DNA from 4 places in the Mesorhizobium sp. M1078 genome. Region 4 is predicted to be linked to each of the others. Evidence: predicted binding sites of a transcription regulator. Region 4 holds the regulator's gene; each other region holds the start of a gene.

Region 1 (3,738 bases), on a different contig from region 4:
TTGCCGGCAGGACTCTGGCCGACCTCGGCATCGATGTCGGTATCGTTCCCGACGCCGCCTTTTCGGATCACGAATGCCTGAGTTCCACCGACGTCTCCATCCGCACGCCGAACGGTCCGCGCTGGTTCTCGTGGATCGAACTGTCGGTGCGCGACAAGGATAGCGGCGCCGTCTCGCACCGGGCGATTGCCCGTGACATCACCGCCCGCAAGCGCGCCGAATCCTCGTTGATCACCGCGCGTGAGCGCGCCGAATATGCCAGCCAGGCCAAGTCGCGCTTCCTCGCCACCGTCAGCCATGAGATCCGCACGCCGATGAACGGCATCATGGGCATGGCCAAGCTTCTGGCTGACACCAATCTGTCGCCCGAGCAGCGCACCTATGTCGGCGCTGTCTCGACCTCGGCCAGCGCCCTTTTGGCGCTCATCGAGGATTTGCTCGACTATTCCAAGATAGAGGCCGGCCGTTTCGACCCGGAGCCGCAGCCGACATCGCTGCGCGAAATCGCCGACAACATCATCGAACTGATGGCGGCGAAAGCCTTCGCCAAGAACATCGGCCTCGGCTGTCATGTCGAGCCCGACGTGCCACAGATGATCATGGCCGATCCGGGAAGAGTCAGGCAGGTGCTGCTCAACCTGATCGGCAATGCGATCAAGTTCACCGACACCGGCGGCGTGCTGGTTTCTGTTGCACGGGCCCGCACCGAGACCAGCGACCGCATCTGCTTCACCGTCGCCGACACCGGCCCTGGCCTGCGCGAAGAGGATATGGGGCGCATCTTCGAGGAGTTCGAACAGTCCGACGGCACCTCGACCCGCACCCATGGCGGCGCCGGCCTCGGTCTGGCCATATCGAGGCGCCTGGTCGCCGCCATGGGCGGTGCCATTTCGGTGTCGAGCCGGCTTGGCGAGGGATCGGAATTCGTCTTCGAGATCCCGGCCGCAGGAGCAACCGAGGCACCGCAGAACCGGCAGAACATCCTGGCCGGCCGGCGCGCCGTGATCGTGTCGAAGAACGCCGTCGAGGCCGACGCCATCGCCCGCACCATCCGCGTCCATGGCGGCGCCGTCCACGTCGCCGCAACCGCTTCCCAGGCGACGCCCTTCGCCGAACATTGCGATGTGCTGTTGATCGACGCGGCCCTGGAGGACGGCGACGGCAGACTGCTCAAGCGGCTGCGCCAGAGTGGCTTTGCCGATTGCGAGGCGATCACGCTGATCGCGCCGACCGACCGCGGCATGCTTGGCGAATTCCGCACCAACGGCTACGCCACCTTCCTGGCGAGGCCGGTGCGCGGCGAAACCCTGCTGCGCGTGCTGCTGACCAGTCATGCCCCTGCCTTGCCGCCGCCCAAGCCGGAAAAGACCGGCTCGTCCTCGCTTCGTGCCCATGGCGGGCGCCAGCAAGGTTTGTCGGTGCTGATCGCCGAAGACAACGACATCAACGCCATGCTTGCCCGCGCCACGCTTTTGAAGGCGGGACATCGCGTGAAAGTGGTCGGCAATGGCAAGGCCGCGGTCGAGGCGGTGACCGAAGCCGGGCTGAAAAATCGCTTCGATGTGGTGCTGATGGATTTGCACATGCCGGTTATGGACGGGCTGGACGCGATCGCCGCCATCCGCCGCCACGAGGAGGAAATGGCTGTGCCGCCGGTTCCGATCATGGTGCTTTCGGCCGACAGCCAGGAAAAGACCCGCCACACCGTGCTCGCCCATGGCGCCAGCGGCTTTGTCACCAAGCCGCTCGATCCCGACGCGCTGGTCCATGCCGTCGAGGGCCAGGTGGCCGCCTGAATTCATGTCGCTCAAAAGTGGCCCCGGTTTTGAGAAGACGACATGCACAAAACAAAGACTTGAAGCGCGTCGCGTGAATCGTCCCAGCGCGACGCGCTTCAAGGCGACGCTGGCGCAATCCTCGCGTCACGTAGGTAGCCGAATGAGGGTTTTCGCCAGCCGACGAAGTATTGCCCGTCGCGCCGTATCACGGTACTGTCACAATCCTGTTGCACCTACACCGTATCCCCGTGCCAAGAGGGATGGCTCGAAGGAGAATCACTCGTGCATACAGTTATGCCGGAATGTGACACTCGGCCCAGCGCAGGCGGCGCTTTGCTCGCCGCGCGGAACGCCGATGCCGTCGCAACAGGCGCACCGCTGGGCCGTATCGGCAATCTCGAAGTGCGGCTTGCCCGCAATGAGGCCGAAATCGCCGCCGCCCAGGAAGTGCGCTACCGGGTGTTTTATGACGAGCTTGGCGCCAGGAAGGACCTGTTCCAGGCGCAGGACCGGCGCGACGCCGACCGCTTCGACCCGCTGTGCGACCATCTCCTCGTGCTGGACACTTCGATCTCCGGCCCCGAGCATCGCCGCATCGTCGGCACTTACCGCCTGCTGCGGCAAGAGATTGCCGCGACCGCCGGCGGCTTCTATTCCGAAGGCGAGTTCGAACTGACCAAGCTGATCGCCCGCCATCCTGGCCAGCGCTTCCTTGAGCTCGGCCGCTCCTGCGTGCTGCCGGAATACCGCTCGAAGCGCACCATCGAGGCGCTGTGGCAAGGCATCTGGGCCTACATCAACCACTATGAGATCGGCGTGATGACCGGTTGTGCCTCGTTCCCTGGCACGGTGCCGGCTGCGCATGCCGAGGCGCTCACCTACCTTGCCCATCACTGCCGGACCAACTCCGCCTGGGATGTGCGGGCGGTCTCCGGGCGCTATTGCTCGATGGACCTGATGCCGATCGAGGCGGTCAACGCCAAGGCGGCGATTGCGGCCATGCCGCCGTTGGTCAAGGGCTATCTGCGCGTCGGCGCCCGCATCGGCGACGGCTGCGTCATCGACCGTGAGTTCTCCACCGTCGATGTGTTCGTGGTGATGCCGGTCAAGGAAATCGGCGCCCGCTACGTCAACTATTATGGCGGGGAAGCGCAGCGCTTTGCGGCGTGAGGCAGTAGGCAGTAGGCAGTAGGCAGTAGGCAGTAGGCAGTAGGCAGTAGGCAGTAGTGAAGGCTGCCGCGAATGCTGACTACCGACTATTCTATTCCCTATTCCCTATTCCCTATTCCCTATTCCCTATTCCCTATTCCCTAATCCCTCTCCCTACGGAATATCCTCCGGTCGCCGTCCCGGGCGGCTCTTGTAGGACGGAAAGGTCCAGCCGAATTTCAGCGCGCCGCCGCGCACCAGGAAAGCCGCGACGAAGCCGGCGATATCCGAGGCGAGCGGCGGCAGGCCGGCAAGATCGCCAAGTGTGTAGAGGCCGGCGCCCGCGAGTGCGGCGGTGACGTAGATTTCGGGCCTGAGCAGCACCGATGGCTCGCTGGCCAGCAGATCGCGCAGGATGCCGCCGAACGTAGCGGTCAGCACGCCCATAACAACGGAGACGACCGGCGAGCCGGTGATGGCCAGCCCCTTGGCCGCGCCCATTACCGAAAAGGCCGCCAATCCGATGGCGTCGAGCCAGAGCAGCCATTTCCAGCGGGATTCGACGCGGTGAGCGATGAAGAAGACCAGCACCGCAACCGCCGCGCAAACCAGCACATAGCCGGAGTTGGCGACCCAAAAGACGGGCAGGTTGAGGATGACGTCGCGAAGCGTGCCGCCGCCAATGCCGGTGACGCTGGCCAGAAACAGGAAGCCGATAATGTCGAGCTGCTTGCGCGAAGCCGCCAACGCCCCGGTCGCGGCAAAGACGGCGACGCCGGCATAGTCGAGGAGGTCGATGGGTGTCAGGGAC
Region 2 (3,738 bases), on a different contig from region 4:
GTCGGCTCATCGGCGTCGAGCGGATAAAGTGCAATGCCGATGCTGGCCGACACCAGCCCGCCACCGACCGACAGCCGGTTTTCCTCGCGCATGGCCGCCAGCACCGCCTCGGCGATGCGGCCGGCCGCCTGCGGATCGGGAAGGTTCGGAGCGATGATGGCGAACTCGTCGCCGCCGAGCCGCGCCAGCATCTGTCCGTGGCGGAGCACGGCGGAGGCGCATAGCGCCACCTTCTGCAGCATGGCATCGCCGGCGCCATGCCCGAACAGGTCGTTCACTTCCTTGAAGCGGTCGAGGTCGAGCAGCAGCAGCGCAAGATGCCCACCCTTGCCGCCGCGGTCCATTGCGGCAATTTCGGCCTCGAGCCGGCCGGAGAAACTGCGGCGGTTGGGGAGCCCGGTCAGCGGGTCGAAATGGGCGAGGCGCAGGATCTCCTGCTCGGCCTTCCTGCGTTCGCGGATGTCGCGCACGGCGACCACGCTGTGCCGCTTGCCGCAATAGTCGATGCTTCTGGCGATAAGTTCGACGGGGATGGTGGCGCCGTCATGGGCTCTGAGTTCGGCTTCCTGTGCCTGTCCGCTGCAGTCGGACATGCCGGCCGCGGTGCGTTCGCCGAAGAGGTCGCCAAGCAGCATCGCGTTCAGCACTTCCGGCGCAATGCCGGTGAGTGCCGCGATGCTGTCATTGGCGCTGACGATGCGGGCGCCGTCGCAGACGATCAGCCCCTCGACGGCGGCGTTGGCGAGGCCGTGCATGCGCTCGGCCTCGAGCTTGTGACGCCGGAAGCGAAGGTCGATCCACAATGCTGCGGCTGAAAGCACCAGGATAGCCATGCTGACTGCAGCGGCGGCGAAGGCCTGCGACACCGGTTCGACCGTGAACTGCGATATCTCGATGGAGGAGTCCGGGAAGATCGACACCGCGCCCATGGCGATGAAGTGCAGGCTGCAGATCGCCAGCGTCAACAGGATGGCGGCGGCGATTGTGGCCTGCATGGACGGCCGTCGCAACACGACCAGCAGCGCCAGCGCGGCGAGGGTGACGCCTGTCAGCACCGAGACGCCGACCAGCAGCGGGTTCCAGACGATGCGCCCTTCGACCTCGAAGGCGGCCATGCCGATATAGTGCATGGCGGCGATACCAGCGCCGAGGACCGCGCCGCCGACCAGAGGGTAGTCGATGCCCCGGCGCAAGGTGGCGATCCACATGCCCGCAGCGGTCAGGGCGACGGAACCGGCGAGCGAAAGCGCAGACATTTCCGTATTGTAGGCGTTGGGGATTCCGGGAGAAAAGGCAAGCATTGCGATGAAATGCGTCGCCCAGATACCGAAGCCGGTAGAAGTGGCTGCTATCATCAGCCAGGTATAGCGGTTGCGCTCGCTCGAGCGGTCGACATGGCGAAGCAGGTTGACCGCCGAGAAGGAAGAAATACCGCAAATGAGCGCTGCCAGTGCGACCAGTCTCAGATCGTGCTCATGCACGATACAATTATAGACCGTCAGCATCTCGCCCCACCTGCTCTCCCACAGCAATCAAGCCGTCCACTTGATTAGTATGCCACGCTTGACGAAGAATCGGTTATGCGAACTACAACTACAGCGGGTTTTTCGGGTTGTACGTTGCGGCGATCCTGTCTCATTCCAGACGCACGGTTACAGCAGCGCCTGGCGCGATGCCGCTCGGCCGATCTCGATCTGGCCGAGCGCCGGTTTGGCGGCCGCACGGTGCAGGTGCGTGGCGCTGTCACGCGGGCCCTTCACGCATCGCTGGGCGGTCGGCGATCCTTGCAGGCCCACCATGCCCCATTCTATCGCTGAGCCGGCTTGGCATTTCTCTCTGTCCTCGTTGCAAGGCGAGGGGGCGCGAAGTTAGCCGGGTATGAAATTCACGAAACAGCAACAAATCCGTTGTCCGATTGTCATCAGCGACACATATTGCGTTCGCGGGAGCGCCCCTTTCGCCAATGACAAACGGGAGATGAAACATGAAGTTGTTCGGCTTTGCGGCCGGTGTTGCCGCCACCTTGACCCTGCTTTCCACCACCTCCGCCTTCGCCGCCACCCAGATCAGTTGGTGGCATGCAATGACCGGCGCCAATGCCGAGGTGGTCGACAAGATCGCCAAGGATTTCAATGCCAGCCAGAGCGACTATGAAATTCTCCCTGTTTTCAAGGGCACCTATCCCGAAACGCTGAATGCCGGCATCGCTGCCTTTCGTGCGGGGCAAGCGCCCGACATCATCCAGGTGTTCGACGTGGGTACCGGCGTCATGATGGCCGCCGAAGGTGCGATCAAGCCGGTGGCCGATGTGCTGACCAGCGCCGGCGTGACCTTCGACAAGAGCCAGTATTTGCCCGGCATCGTCGGCTACTATTCGAAGCCGGACGGGACCATGCTGTCCTTCCCCTATAATTCCTCGTCGCCCATCCTCTACTACAACAAGGATATCTTCCAGAAGGCCGGGCTTGATGTGAACAACCCGCCAAAGACCTGGAACGAGGTGTGGGAAGCCGCCAAGAAGATCAAGGCGAGCGGCGCCGCTTCCTGCGGCTATACCTCGACCTGGTTGACCTGGATCCACCTTGAGGCCTTCGCTGCCTGGAATGACGTTTCCTATGGCACCAACCAGAACGGACTTGCCGGAACCGACGTCGAGCTCAAGATCAATGCGCCGATCTTCGTCGATCATTTCCAGGCGCTCGCCGACCTGGCCAAGGACGGCACCTTCAAATATGGCGGCCGTACCTCCGAAGCCAAGCAGATCTTCCTTGCCGGAGAATGCGGCATCTTCACCGAATCGTCGGGGGGGCTCGGTGACATCGTCAAGTCGGGCATGAACTACGGCATCGGCCAGCTTCCCTATGATAGTGACGCCAAGGGCGCGCCCCAGAACACCACGCCGGGCGGCGCCAGCCTGTGGGTGTTCGGCAACAAATCGGACGAGGAATACAAGGGCGTCGCGGCGTTCTTCTCCTACCTGTCCAAGACCGAAGTGCAGGAGTATCTGCATCAGAAGTCGGGTTATCTGCCGGTGACGCTCGCTGCCTATGAGGCGACCAAGAAGTCCGGCTTCTATGACAAGAACCCGGGCCGTGAGACGCCGATCCTGCAGATGCTGGGCAAGGCGCCGACCGAGAACTCGAAGGGCGTGCGCCTCGTCAACCTGCCGCAGGTGCGCGACATCGAGAATGAGGAGTTCGAGAAGATGCTGGCCGGCCAGCAGACTGCGCAGCAGGCGCTCGACAACGCGGTCGCACGCGGCAACAAGGCGATTCAGGAAGCGATCGGAAACTGAAGCGATTGTCAGTTGAACCTCGTCCACGCGGACCCGCGTGGACGATTTCCTGAATAGCGAGGGAATCACCCTGTCTCCACGCGTCGTCTTTCCCAACAAGACCCTGCCTTACCTGCTGGTGGCGCCGCAACTCGCCATTACGCTGATCTTTTTCTACTGGCCGACCGGGCAGGCGCTCTACCAGTCGATGCTTAGGGAAGACCCGTTCGGGCTGAAGAGCAAGTTCGTCGGGCTCGCCAATTTTCGCAAGGTGCTGGCCGACCCGGCCTACCTCAACTCGATCAAAGTTACGCTGGTGTTCTCTCTGGCGACCGCGATGGTCGCCATGGGTGTGGCCCTGTTGCTTGCCGTCATGGCCGAGAAGGTGGTGCGCGGCAAAGGCCTTTATCGCACGCTGCTGATCTGGCCGTATGCGGTGGCGCCGGCGATTGCCGGCATGTTGT
Region 3 (3,738 bases), on a different contig from region 4:
CCGCGGCCATAATGTCTTCTCGCCCTATCAGGTCAATGCGGCGCTGATGGCCAGGGCCAAGCCCGACGCCCTGTTCATGCACTGCCTGCCGGCGCACCGCGGCGAGGAAGTGACCGACGAGGTCATCGACGGTCCGCATTCGGTGGTCTTCGACGAAGCCGAGAACCGGCTTCACGCCCAGAAGGCGGTTTTGGCCTGGTGTCTGGGCGCTTGATCTCCAGGCGCTTGATCTCGAAGCGCTTGATCCGGGGCGGCGTGATGCCTATTTGCGCCGCATCACGCAAATCAAGCGCGTTTGGACGCATGCACCCCTCCGGGCCGCATGGCCGCGCCCTGGAGCTTTGTCATGTTGGAAACGCATCAAGTGACTGAACATCACCCCAAACTCGGCGAGTTCGGCTATGCCGGCGACGATCATGTCGTACCCTTCGAGGTCGGCCCGCTCGACGTGCGCGGCCGCACCGTGCAACTCGGGCCGATGCTCGACGCCATCCTCAACCGTCACGACTATCCCGAGCCGGTCGCCCGCCTGCTCGCGGAAGCCTGTGTGCTGACGGTGCTGCTCGGCACCTCGCTCAAATTCGAAGGCAAGTTCATCCTGCAGACCCGCACCGACGGGCCGGTCGACATGCTGGTCGCGGATTTCTCCACGCCTTCGGCATTGCGCGCCTATGCGCGTTTCGACGCCGACCGGCTGGAGGCCCTGGTGGCCGGAGGCCAGACCTCGCAGCAGACGCTGCTGGGCAGCGGCGTTTTGGCGCTGACCATCGACCAGGGCGCGCACACGCAGCGCTATCAGGGCATCGTCCAGCTCGACGGCGAGACGCTGGAAGACGCCGCGCGCACCTATTTCCGCCAGTCGGAGCAGATCCCGACCGACCTCAGGCTGTCGGTGGCCAAGCTGCTGACGCCAGGTCCCGGCGGCGCTCGTGAGCAGTGGCGCGCCGGCGGCATCCTGGCGCAGTTCCTGCCGCAGTCACCCGAGCGCATGCGCGTGCCCGACATTTCGGGCGGCGACGGCGATCCGCGTGACGTGACGCAGGAGCCGGCCGACAATTCGTGGCGCGAGCTGGTGGCGCTGCTCGGCACCATCGAGCCGACCGAGCTGATCGACCCGACCATCGGCGCCGAGCGGCTGCTCTACAGGCTGTTCCACGAACATGGCGTGCGCGTCTTCGGCGGCGTGCCGGTCGCCGACCAATGTTCCTGCTCAAGGGACAAGATACGCGGCATCCTCGAGGGGTTTTCCGCGCAGGAGATCAAGGACAGCACCGAAGATGGCGGCATCCACGTCGCCTGCGAGTTCTGCTCGAAGCAGTACGACTTCGACCCGGCGGAGTTTGCAACTCAGTAGCATCTCTTCCTTCTCCCCGTTCACGGGGAGAAGGTGCCCGAAGGGCGGATGAGGGCAGCGCGAACTTTGGTGAATGGCCGCGCATAGCCTAGGTCATGTGCGTGGAAGATAACCTCATGACTCTGGCGCTGCCCCTCATTGCCCTGCCGGGCATTTCTCCCCGTATAGTGACGGGGAGAAAACCCCTAATTCACCGTCCGTCGGGTCCCCGGCAGATCCAGCGAAAACGCGGGAATAGCGACGTCGAACGTCTCGCCCTTTTTGTTGCGCATGGTGTAGTGGCCGACCATGAAGCCGGAGGGCGTCGAGAGCGGGCAGCCTGACGTGTATTGATAGCTGTCGCCGGGATTGAGCTCAGGCTGGTCGCCGACCACGCCGGCGCCGCGCACTTCCTCGATCCGGCCGCTGCCGTCGGTGATGTGCCAGTAACGCGACATAAGCTGCACGAAATCGTCCGACTGGTTGTCGATCGTCACCTGGTAGCCCCAGACATAACGGTTCTCCGCCGGGTCCGAGCGGTCCTCCAGGTAGAACGGTCTGACCTGCACTTCGATGTTGCGCGTGACGGCGCGGTACATGGGCTGCTCCGGTTGCGCAGCAGGGAACATTTGTCGCGCCATGCGGTTTGATACGCGCAGAGCGGCATGTCCTGCCAGCCTCAAAGCGCAGTGCCGACAAACAATGTCATTTAAGTGACACATGACAATGTTGGTGTGCGCAAACCTTGCCGGCGACTCAAGGCCCATCTGTCGACTGACAAAGCAGCCGCGAGCGGCCTTTCCGGAGTGACCAGATCTCGATGGAACTAGCTCTCACAGCCGCCTTCGCTTCCTCCGCTTTGCTTCTTTCCAATCTCGCCAGCATCCTGCTTGCTTCGTCGAAACTGCAAGCGCGTCGCCTTATCCCTCCGCCGTCCGGCGAGCAGCCACCGGTCTCGATCGTCGTGCCGTCGCGCGGCGTGGAGCCGTTCACACAAGAGACGCTGCAGCGAGCCTTCTCGCTCGACTGGCCGCGCTACGAACTGATCTTCTGCGTCGCTCACGCCGACGATCCCGTCGTCAAACTGATAAACAGGGCGATCGTCCTGTTTCCCAACGTGCCGGCCCGGCTGCTGATCGGCGACGACCGCGTCAGCAGCAACCCGAAGCTCAACAACTGCGTCAAGGGCTGGGAAGCGGCGCGCTATCATTGGGTTATTCTGGCGGATTCCAACGTGCTGATGCCAAGGGATTACGTCCAGCACCTGATGGCGGCCTGGCGGACCAATACCGGGCTTATCTGCTCGACGCCGATCGGCTCTCGGCCGGATGGCTTTTGGGCCGAGGTCGAATGCGCGTTCCTCAACACGCTGCAGGCGCGCTGGCAATATGCCGGCGAGGCGCTCGGTCTCGGCTTTGCCCAAGGCAAGAGCATGCTGTGGAACAAACCGATGCTCGATACCAGTGGCGGTATCCGCGCGCTGGCCGCCGAGATCGCCGAGGATGCTGCTGCAACCAAGCTGGTCAACGGACTGGGCCTGCGCGTCAATCTCGTTGCCTCGCCTTTCGAGCAACCACTGGGGCAGCGCCGACTTGCCGACATCTGGTCGCGTCAGGCGCGCTGGGCGCGGTTGCGCCGCGTCACTTTCCCGCTGTTTTTCGCACCCGAGATCCTGACCGGCGTCGCCGTGCCGTTGGCGTTGGCGCTGGTGGCGGCCGCAAGTGCCGGCATCAGCCTGCCGGCCACGGTGTTGGCCGTGCTGACGGCGGCCTACATTCCCGAATGCGCGCTGGCCGCGGCCAAGGGCTGGCATCTGTCGCTGCGCATGGTCCCGGCGATGATGGTCCGCGACATGATGCTTCCCGCCATCTGGGCGCGCGGCTGGCTGAGCGGCGCCGTCGACTGGCGCGGCAACACCATGACCATCGGCACCAAGACGGCCGAACTGGAAGAGGTTTCGTCGGGAGCGTGACGCCTCGCGGCCTACCCGGCTGCCTTCAGCGCCTGCGCAACGTCCTCCAGCAGATCGTCCGTATCCTCAAGACCGACCGACAGCCTGAGCGTTCCCGGCCCGATGCCAAGTTCGGCGCGAGCTTCGTCGCTGAGGTTCTTGTGCGTGGTGGTCGCCGGATGGGTGATCAGGCTCTTGGCGTCGCCGAGATTGTTGGAGATCAGCACGATGTCGAGCGCGTTCTGCAAGGCGAAGGCCGCCTGCTTGCCGCCCTTGACGTCGAGGCAGATCAGCGTCGATCCGCCCGTCATCTGCTTCTTGACGATGTCGGCCTGCGGGTGGTCGGCGCGGCCGGGATAGATGACGCGGGCGATTTCCGGCCGTCCTGCCAGGAAATCCGCGATCTTGGCCGCGCTTTCCGTCTGCTGGCGCACCCGAACCGGCAGCGTCTCCA
Region 4 (3,738 bases):
GGCGTTGTTCGACGTCAATCTCGACGTCCGCCAGAACCAGGTGACGGCGCTGATCGGCCCCTCCGGCTGCGGCAAGTCGACCTTCTTGCGCTGCCTCAACCGCATGAACGACACCATCGATTCGGCGCGGGTGACCGGCAAGATCACGCTCGATGAAGACGACATCTACGACAAGAACATCGATGTCGTCGAACTGCGCGCACGCGTCGGCATGGTGTTCCAGAAACCCAACCCGTTCCCGAAGTCCATCTACGAGAACGTCGCCTACGGCCCGCGCATCCATGGGCTGGCCAAGCGCAAGTCCGACATGGACCAGATCGTCGAGCAGAGCCTGAAGAAGGCGGCGATCTGGAACGAGGTCAAGGACCGCCTGCAGGAGCCCGGCACCGGCCTGTCCGGCGGCCAGCAGCAGCGCCTGTGCATCGCGCGCGCCATCGCCGTGTCGCCGGAGGTGATCCTGATGGACGAGCCCTGCTCGGCGCTCGATCCGATCGCCACCGCCCGTGTCGAGGAGCTGATAGACGAGCTGCGCCAGAACTACACGATCGTCATCGTCACCCATTCGATGCAGCAGGCGGCGCGCGTCTCGCAGCGCACGGCGATGTTCCATCTCGGCTATCTCGTCGAGGAGGGCGCCACCGACAAGATGTTCACCAACCCCGACGACAAGCGCACCCAGGACTACATTACCGGCCGCTTCGGCTGAGCCGTCCGGCGGGTGAATTTTCAGGCACGAGGACCAAGATCATGGGTGAACATACCGTCGCCTCCTTCGATGAAGAGCTCGGGCAGATCAGCAAGCTGATCCGCGACATGGGCGATCTGGCAGGCTCGATGGTCAGCGGCTCGACCAGGGCGCTGCTCAATTCGGACAATGCGCTGGCACAGCGTGTCGTTTCCGACGACGCCATCATGGATGCGCGCCAGCGCGAACTGGACGACCGCGCCATCACGCTGATCGCCAAGCGTCAGCCGATGGCCAACGATCTGCGTGCCGTGGTCGGCTCGATCCGCATGGCGGGCGACCTCGAGCGCATCGGCGACCTCGCCAAGAACATCGCCAAACGCGTCGGCACCGTGGGCTTGAGCGTCACGCCGCGCGACCTCTCGCACTCCATCGACGCCATGGCGCAGCTGGTGCTGATCCAGGTGCAAGGCGTCGTCGAGGAATATGCCGCCACCGATGCGGCAGCGCTTGCAAAACTCAGGAATGACGACGAGCGCATCGACGTCAAATACACGTCTGTGTTTCGTGAGCTCTTGACCTACATGATGGAAGACCCTCGCAACATCACCGCCTGCACGCATCTCTTGTTCTGCGCCAAGAATCTTGAGCGCATCGGCGATCATGTCACCAACATCGCCGAAAATGCGTATTATGTGCTGACCGGCCAGCAACTGCCCGCCAATCGTCCGAAGCAGGACGAGACGGCGATGGCCATGCCGGCCTGATGAGGGTGAACTGCCGATGATCGCGCCACGCATCATGGTCGTGGAGGACGAGGAGCCGCTAGGCGTGCTCCTCCGCTACAACCTCGAATCCGAAGGCTATCACGTCGAGGTGGTGACACGCGGCGACGAGGCCGAGATCCGCCTGCAGGAAAACGTGCCCGATCTCCTGGTGCTCGACTGGATGGTGCCCGCTGTTTCCGGCATCGAGCTCTGCCGGCGCCTTAGAGTGCGGCCCGAAACCGAGCGGCTGCCGATCATCATGCTGACCGCGCGCGGTGAGGAAAGCGATCGCGTGCGCGGCCTGTCCACCGGCGCCGACGACTATCTGGTCAAGCCATTCTCGACGCCGGAGTTCATGGCGCGCGTGAGGGCGCTGCTGCGCCGGGCCAAGCCGGAAGTGCTGTCCAGCGTGCTCAAGGTCGGCGACATCGTGCTCGACCGCGAGTCGCACCGTGTCTACCGCAAGAAGAGCGAGATCAGGCTCGGACCGACCGAGTTCCGGCTGCTCGAATTCATGATGCGCCATCCCGGCCGCGTGTTCTCGCGCAGCCAACTGCTCGACAATGTCTGGGGCGAGACGATCTATATCGACGAGCGAACCGTCGACGTCCATGTCGGGCGCTTACGCAAAGCGGTCAACAACGGCCGCATGCCGGATGTCATCCGTACCATTCGCGGCGCCGGCTACGCGATCAGGGAAGACTAGGATGCTGCGCGTCGCGCCGTTGCCGGCCATTCAGACGACATGCTTGCCGGATTTGGCCTGAATGCCCGGCGCGAAAATCTCCTGATCGACGAAGCCGAGCGCGCGCATGGCACAGCCTTCGCGGATCAGCGGCAGCTCGTTGGGCTCGGTGTCGAAGGAGATCGATTTCGAGTGCTGGCCGCCGGCGGTCTGGGCGATCGCTTCGCGCAATGCCGGTTCGATCAAGTCGAAGGCGGCGGCGCTGACGCCTACCATGGCGACGGGTGCCGGATCGATCAGCGCAAACAGGCTGCCGAGGCCGAAGCCGAGCGCCTCGCCGGCCTTGCGATAGGCTTCGCGCTCCGGGCCGTCGGTTTCGCGGGCGCGCGCGGCGAGTGCGCGCATATCAGCGTCGCCGATATCGACCGGCTCGGCATCCTCGCCCATCATTTTGGCGCTGCGCCAGATGGCGTAGTTTCCGGCATAGGCCTCGACGCAGCCGCGCCGCCCGCAGCGGCAGAGCGCGCCGCCCGGACGGTGGATCATGTGGCCGAACTCGCCGCCCGAGGAATGGGTGCCGGTGAAAAGTTCGCCTTTCAGCACCAGTCCCATGCCGATGCCGTGCGACAAGAGGATGGCGATAAAATTGTCGCGGTAGCGCTCGGGCTGGCGCCATTGCAGCGCCACCGCCATCATATTGCAGTCGTTCTCCATGGTGGCCGGAATGCCGAATTCCGCTTCCAACATGTCGGCGAAGGCAATGTCGGTCAGTGGCGTGATTGGCGACCACAGCATGGCCCGCGCCTGCGAATCGGTGATGCCCTGGATGCCCATGGCAATGCGGGCGATGCTCTGGACGTCCAGGTCCGGGTCCTCGAGACGCCGCCGGACGATTGCTACGCATTCGCCGATCAGTTCGTCGCGCGGCATGGTCAGCGTGTCGAGCCGGCGCTGTTCTTCCGCGACCACCTGGCCGGCATAGTCGATGACGGTGACGGAGAGGAAGTTCAGCGACAGCACCACGGTCATCACCGCCGCCGCTTCCGGATTGAGGCCAAGGCCGACCTGCGGCCGGCCGCGTTTCAGCGAGCCGGTCTCGCCAGGCTTGCCTTCAATCAGGATGCCTTCTTGAATCAGATCAGACGAGATTGCCGATATGGTCGAATGGCTGAGGCCGGTGGTCGCCGCAATCTCGGTCCGCGACGGCTGGCCGGCCCGGCGCACGGCCGAAATCACCATCGCGCGGTTGCGACGGCGCAGATCGTCGTGGCGGATTCCAACCGACATTTGTTTCCTCCCGGCCTCCTCGCGCCTCATGATAGTGAAGGCGTTCGACGGCACCAGCCAAATATTGGCAGACGCCGGCAGCCCTGTCATTGTTTATTGCGGAGCTCGAAAAAATTCGGCAAGGCCATCAGAAACCATGTTGACAGCGCTTTATCATTGAACCAGTGTTTTTTCGAGGCTCGAAAAAATGGAGCCTCTGTGTGCAGGCCTTCGGGCCGGTTTTGTCGCGCCGTGCGCGGCGCAGGGAGGGTTATAATGAACAGATTTGCAGCCGCCATGCTGGCGGGCGTCGCCATGTCGCTGGCGCTGGTCTC

What was found. Region 4 encodes PhoB, which activates phosphate uptake and scavenging genes when phosphate is short. Its sites were predicted from a motif close to TGTCATNNANCTGTCAT; they were not measured.
Region 1: olsB (l-ornithine N(alpha)-acyltransferase) is a predicted target of PhoB. The motif match lies at 1,993-2,009, and genes of this name have one in related genera.
Region 2: ugpB (sn-glycerol-3-phosphate ABC transporter substrate-binding protein UgpB) is a predicted target of PhoB. The motif match lies at 1,906-1,922, and genes of this name have one in related genera.
Region 3: NKH38_RS16850 (ceramide glucosyltransferase) is a predicted target of PhoB. The motif match lies at 2,037-2,053, and genes of this name have one in related genera.

What each region holds. Positions count from the first base shown of each region.
Region 1 covers NZ_JAMYMP010000001.1:651,074-654,811, forward strand. Annotated here, with positions in the region: gene NKH38_RS03285 (response regulator) at 1-1,796, shown strand, start outside; gene olsB (l-ornithine N(alpha)-acyltransferase) at 2,073-2,948, shown strand; gene NKH38_RS03295 (trimeric intracellular cation channel family protein) at 3,102-3,734, opposite strand.
Region 2 covers NZ_JAMYMP010000032.1:30,160-33,897, forward strand. Annotated here, with positions in the region: gene NKH38_RS27200 (bifunctional diguanylate cyclase/phosphodiesterase) at 1-1,505, opposite strand, end outside; gene NKH38_RS27205 (hypothetical protein) at 1,653-1,799, opposite strand; gene ugpB (sn-glycerol-3-phosphate ABC transporter substrate-binding protein UgpB) at 1,985-3,295, shown strand; gene ugpA (sn-glycerol-3-phosphate ABC transporter permease UgpA) at 3,366-3,738, shown strand, end outside.
Region 3 covers NZ_JAMYMP010000011.1:135,990-139,727, forward strand. Annotated here, with positions in the region: gene argF (ornithine carbamoyltransferase) at 1-214, shown strand, start outside; gene NKH38_RS16840 (Hsp33 family molecular chaperone) at 323-1,354, shown strand; gene apaG (Co2+/Mg2+ efflux facilitator ApaG/CorD) at 1,540-1,932, opposite strand; gene NKH38_RS16850 (ceramide glucosyltransferase) at 2,154-3,305, shown strand; gene NKH38_RS16855 (O-succinylhomoserine sulfhydrylase) at 3,317-3,738, opposite strand, start outside.
Region 4 covers NZ_JAMYMP010000014.1:91,868-95,605, forward strand. Annotated here, with positions in the region: gene pstB (phosphate ABC transporter ATP-binding protein PstB) at 1-706, shown strand, start outside; gene phoU (phosphate signaling complex protein PhoU) at 748-1,452, shown strand; gene phoB (phosphate regulon transcriptional regulator PhoB) at 1,469-2,158, shown strand; gene NKH38_RS19430 (ROK family protein) at 2,189-3,424, opposite strand; gene xylF (D-xylose ABC transporter substrate-binding protein) at 3,680-3,738, shown strand, end outside.